Linked DNA regions of Hahella chejuensis KCTC 2396. The protein of the gene in region 1 interacts with the protein of each later gene in a pairwise test. Links are inferred from orthologs where the notes say so. Each region holds a gene or a part of one and is shown in the gene's direction. Other genes may lie near its edges.

What was found. The genes of interacting proteins can lie anywhere in the genome.
Region 2: the proteins of pepP (region 1) and HCH_RS00995 interact in binary tests that used the Escherichia coli proteins (3 or more experiments, as listed by UniProt). The link is inferred for Hahella chejuensis KCTC 2396 from one-to-one orthologs.

The regions. Positions count from the first base shown.
Region 1 is NC_007645.1:1,070,586-1,073,504, forward strand. What follows is about bases 32-2,919. They hold pepP (Xaa-Pro aminopeptidase), read left to right. Parts: upstream 32-737; coding sequence 738-2,102; downstream 2,103-2,919. Other genes in these bases: HCH_RS04820 (UPF0149 family protein), read left to right, coding at 138-701; ubiH (2-octaprenyl-6-methoxyphenyl hydroxylase), read left to right, coding at 2,099-2,919.
Region 2 is NC_007645.1:226,131-229,087, forward strand. Bases 1-2,926 are described here. They hold HCH_RS00995 (aminoacyl-histidine dipeptidase), read left to right. Parts: upstream 1-697; coding sequence 698-2,155; downstream 2,156-2,926. Other genes in these bases: HCH_RS00990 (LysR family transcriptional regulator), read left to right, coding at 1-638; HCH_RS01000 (CBS domain-containing protein), read right to left, coding at 2,244-2,690. UniProt on the Escherichia coli protein: Dipeptidase with broad substrate specificity. Requires dipeptide substrates with an unblocked N-terminus and the amino group in the alpha or beta position.

The DNA.
Region 1 (2,919 bases):
AAGCGCTTTATTAAAGCAGAGCGGGCGTTTTTGCCAAATGAATTCTATTTAATAAGGTTACGCCATTCGCCGTTGCGAACGATAATGGTTCAACCTGTGGAAGTGGGCGACTTCCGCCCGATTGGAGAATTAAACGAATGTCCCAACCCTACCATGCCCTGCAACAACTATTGAACCGCATCGACGCAGACGCGACTCCTGCTGGAGTTCACGGTCTCTGGTGCGGAAGAATGGCGGCGGGAGACCGGGCGCAGGATAACGACTGGTGGAGCTACACGCTGCGCTTCGCCGGCAGCGTCAATGCGATTGAAGACAACCTGCAGGCGGCGTTCAAAGCCGTATACGGCTACGCGGAAGCGGCGTTGACGCAGGATAATATGAGTTTCCAGCCCTGGTTGCCGGAAGATGCCGTTGAGTGCGCGTTGCGGGTCGCAGCGCTGGCGGACTGGTGCAGGGGCTTCGTTGAGGGGCTGACGTCCGTATTGGGAAGCGGACTTTCCTCCTGTTCGGCGGATGTTCAGGAAATTCTTCAGGATTTGATGGATATCGGCGAAGTGGACCCGGAAGTAGATGGCGACGAGCAGGATGAAAGGGAGCTGCTGGAACTGACTGAATTTGTGAAAGTGGCGGCGTTGAATGTGCTGCAGGAACTTACCGTCGCTAAAAAGAACGCCGCCCCGGAAAAGAAGACGCTACATTAACGGTCCAAGGACAAGGCCCGCCGGCAGTTTGTACGGATGTGCGCCATATTACGGATAACTAAAAGTTTAAGAGAGATTGACGTGCAAGCATTATCGATTCGTGAATATCAGAAACGTCGGCGCCACCTGCTTGATGTAATGACGCCCAACAGCATCGCCATTCTGCCCGCAGCGCCAATTCGCGTGCGTAATCGCGACTCGGAGTATCCCTACCGTCAGAGTAGCGACTTCCATTATCTCAGCGGCTTTGCGGAGCCGGACGCGGTGATGGTGCTGATCCCGGAACGCGAGCACGGTGAATCCATTTTGTTCTGCAAGGAAAAGAACCCTGACTACGAGCGCTGGAATGGAAAGTTGGCGGGACAGGAAGGGGCGATTGAACAGTATCTCTTCGATGATGCTTTCCCTATTGACGATATTGATGAAATTCTACCGGGCCTGCTGGAAGGTAAGCAGCGGGTTTATTACTCCATGGGCCTGGATGAGAAGTTTGATCGCAGGGTCATGGAATGGATCAATGTCATACGCAGCAAAATCAAGAACGGTGCGCATCCGCCTGGAGAGTTCGTGGCGTTAGAGCATACGCTGCATGATATGCGCCTGTTCAAGTCTTCCGCTGAAGTCAAAATTATGAAGCAGGCGGCGCGTATCAGCGCCGAGGCGCATAACGAAGCCATGCGCATTTGTAAGCCTGGGATGTATGAGTATCAGCTAGAAGCCGCCATACAACACATTTTTTTACGGGAAGGCTCACGGGCGCAGGCCTACAACTGCATTGTCGGCGGTGGCGAGAATGCCTGTATTCTTCATTACGTCACTAATAACGACAAGCTGAAGAGCGGAGATCTGGTATTGATCGACGCGGGCTGTGAGCTGGATTGCTATGCGTCCGATATCACCCGGACATTCCCGGTATCAGGCCAGTTCAGCGCTGAACAGCGCACCATTTATGAGATTGTGCTGGCGTCTCAGGAAGCTGCGATTAAAGAAGTACGTCCCGGCCGTCATTGGAACCAGCCGCACGAAGCGGCGCTGAAAGTAATTACTGAAGGTCTGCGTGAAATTGGTCTGCTTAAAGGCGAGCTGAATGAGCTGATTGAAACCGAGGCCTACAAGAAATTCTTTATGCACCGCACGGGGCACTGGCTGGGCCTGGATGTGCATGATGTCGGCGACTACAAGGTTGGTGGCGAATGGCGCGTGTTGGAGCCCGGCATGGCGCTGACGGTCGAACCCGGTATTTACATCGCGCCAGAATTGGAAGATGTCGATCCGCGCTGGAAAGGCATTGGCGTTCGTATCGAAGACGATGTGATCGTGACCAAGCAGGGTGGTGAGGTCATTACCTCGGGTACGCCGAAGAAAGTCGATGAAATTGAGGCCTTGATGCGGGGTAAATGATGACCCGTCACTACGATATCGTTATCGTCGGCGGAGGTCTGGTCGGCGCAACCTTGGCTTTGGCCTTACAGCAGTCTTCCCGGCGTCGCTTTCAAGTGGCGCTGGTGGAGGCGCACTCCTTGCAGACCTCGTCTGAGGGGCCCTTTACACCCAGTTTCGATGTGCGCTCCACGGCGCTGTCTCACGGCTCTCGCCTTCTGTATGAACGCATGGGCGTGTGGTCTGCGATGGCTCCTTATGCCGGAGGCATCAGCGCAATCCATGTCTCTGAACAGGGTAAATGGGGCGCAACCCGTCTGCAGGCAAGGGAGCAGGGCCTGGATGCTTTTGGCTATGTGGTTCCCAATGCGGCCATTGGACGCAGCCTCGTTGCGTCATTGGAGGGATGGGCGGACCTGACAGTCCTGACGCCCGCAGAGGCTGTGTCCGCGGAGAGCTGTCCTGAAGGAATGCGGGTGAGTCTGCGGGAAGGGGAGCGCGAACGGGACATAGTTGGAAGACTGCTGGTGCTGGCGGACGGAGGTCGCTCCAGTCTGGCGGAGGGGTTTGGTATCGCCAGCCGTCACGAGGACTATGGTCAGCATGCGTTGGTGGTGAACGTGAGCCTTTCTCGCTCACACGACAATATTGCGTATGAGCGCTTCATTGATGGCGGCGCTGTCGCCTTTTTGCCGCTGGCGTCTGAGGGTAATGATCGAATGGCCGTAGTCTGGACAGTTCCGAGCAATCGCTTGCAGGGGCTGCTGTCCCTGAATAAAGCCGGTTTCGCTGAGGCGCTGCAATCTCAGATCGGCTACCGAATTGGCCGAATTGTCCA
Region 2 (2,957 bases), 840 kb from region 1 along the record:
GCCTGGCCCAGGGCATTGAAGCGCACATCCAGATTGCGGTGGAAATCATCTATCCGCAGGAGGCGCTGTACTGCGCATTGGCGGAATTTTCCGAGCAATACCCCAATACCCGCATCGAAATTATCGAAACGGTTTTGTCCGGCGCTGAGGACCTGCTCAAGCAGGGCGTGTGCGATCTGGTCATAACCCCATTCGTACCGCAGGGATTTATCGGCGATTTGATTACCAACATTCCGTTTACTCCGGTGGCTAATCCGGAACATCCTCTGCACCAGCTCAATCGCACTCTGAATAAAGAAGATCTGGCCCGGCACCGGCAAATCGTCATCCGCGACTCCGGCGCCGTGCGCCGTAATTCCGGTTGGCTGGGCGCGGAGCAACGCTGGACGGTGACGCATATGAGCACCTCGGTGAATATGGTGAAGCGCGGGCTGGGTTTCACTTGGCTACCGGTTTCCTGGGTGGACGCCGATATTCAAAGCGGCGCCTTGAAGGCGCTGCCGCTGCAGGAAGGCGGCGATAGAGAAGTCCCGCTGTATCTGGTCTACGGCGATATGGACAGACAAGGGCCCGCCACGCTTTATCTGGGAAACCAGCTATTGCGACGGGGGCGTGAATGGACCAGATTTCCTGAATAGCCCTCTTGGCGCAGCGCTTTGAGGAACTCCAGAAAAATCAACAACAATTTGGCGACATTATGAGTTTAAGCGACCTGACCCCGCAGCCCCTGTGGCGATTTTTCCAGCTTTTATGCGATACCCCGCGGCCTTCCAAACAAGAGCAGTTGCTCAAGTCCCGCATCAGAGAAGCCCTGGCTGAATATGAGCTGGAAATCATCGAGGATCAGGTCGGCAATCTGATAATCCGCAAACCCGCGACGCCGGGCTACGAAGACGCTCCCGGCGTGGTGATGCAAAGCCACTTGGATATGGTGCCGCAGAAGAACGAAGGCTCTACCCACGATTTCAGCAAAGATCCGATTCAACCTTATATCGACGGCGACTGGGTGCGCGCCCGCGGCACTACCTTGGGTGCGGATAACGGCATTGGCGTAGCGGCCATTCTGTCCGTACTGACGTCCAAAGACATGATCCATGGCCCGCTGGAAGGTCTGTTGACGGTGGACGAAGAAGCCGGGATGAGCGGCGCCAAAGGGCTGCAGGGCGGCGTATTGCAGGGCTCTTTGCTGCTGAATCTGGATACGGAAGAGGAAAACGAACTTTACATCGGCTGCGCTGGCGGCGTGGATATTGGCGGACGTTTCTCCTATCAGGCGGAGCCCCGGGATGATCGTCGTCAGTATTGGCGCATCGCGTTGAAAGGGCTGCGCGGCGGCCACTCCGGACTGGATATCCATTCGGGGCGCGGCAATGCGTTGAAGCTGGTGAATCGCGCTCTGGATCAATTACGCAAACAGTTTCCCGCCTTGCGGGTCGCCTCTTTGACTGGCGGCACCCTGCGGAACGCCATCCCGCGCGAAGCCTTCGCCGTAGTGGCGGCGCCGGCGGAGCTGGGCGAGGCGATCAGCCGCCGCGTTAGCGAACTGCAGCAGCTGTTCTTGCAGGAGCTGAAATCGGTTGAGCCGCATTTGCATTTGACCATCAGCGACACCGATTCCGCCGATTTGTTGCCCGAGGATATGGTGGACCGCTTACAACGCGTGATTTTCGCCTGTCCTCACGGCGTGTTCCGTATGAGCGCGGATTTCCCCGGCGTGACGGAAACGTCAAACAATCTGGCGCGAGTAGTGATGGATAGCGGCCATATCGAAGTGCACTGTCTGGCGCGCAGCCTGGTGGACTCTTTGCGGGATGACGCAGCGCAATCCGTGGCGGGCGTCTTTGAACTGGCGGGGGCGGAAACGTCGGTGGGCAACAGCTATCCCGGATGGGCGCCGGACAAAAACTCTCGTCTGCTGGATAACCTGACCCGTCTGCACGAGAAAGTCGTGGGCGTTGTCCCCAAGATTCAAGTGATTCATGCGGGACTGGAATGCGGCATCCTGGGGGCGAACTATCCCCACTGGGACATGATTTCTTTCGGGCCGACCATTCGCGGCGCGCACTCGCCGGATGAAGCGGTGCACGCGCCAAGCGTGGCGAACTTCTGGAAATTCCTGGAAGCGACGCTGGCGCATCTGGCTAAACCCGACTGAAACAAGCATTGAGCTAGCGGGCGTCGTTACTGGCGCCCGGCGCTAACGTCACCTCGCTGGTTTCGTTGGCGCCAATTGCGCTTTTCAGTCAGCTGGGCTCTTCTTCCGGCTCCACTTCCACCAGATCCAGCAGATTAATCGCGATTTTGATAAAGTCGCCCCCCGTCAAAATGCCTACGACATGACCGTTTTCCACCACGGGCAGACAACCGTATTTCTTGGTTTGCAGAAACTCCGCTGCTTTACGGATTGGCGTATCCAGGCTGGCGGTGGCGACTTTAGTCCGCATCACCTGGGTGACGGGAATTTCGGACTCATGGGCTTCCATCAGCTCCGGGGGCATGTCATACACGGAGGAATCCATGGCGGCGAAGACGTCGCGCTGGGTGACGAGGCCTTCCAGTTTATTTTTGGCGTTGACGACCGGAATATGGCGGATGCCTTGTTCCTGCATCATTTTGCGCGCATCGGCGAGGCTGTTCTCAGTGCTCAGCGTGTGCACGGGGTGGCTCATTACATCTTTCATCAGGATCATGCTTACCTCCAATTGCGTAAGCTTTAAGGTAATGGAACCGGCGTCGGTATGGCTTGATGCGAGTCAAACCCGCCGCGACCCAGGGCCTGGTGACGTTTCGGCGTCATCTCCTGAAGTATAGACAGCCTGGACGGACCAGGGCTTATGGGGTTGACGCTGTCACACAGGCAGCCTCTAGTGTATGCCTCGGCGCGCTGTTGGGACAGCCCAATAATTGTCTAAAAGTTACTCAGGCTGTGGATTGAAAGAGGCGATGACGAAGTAGAA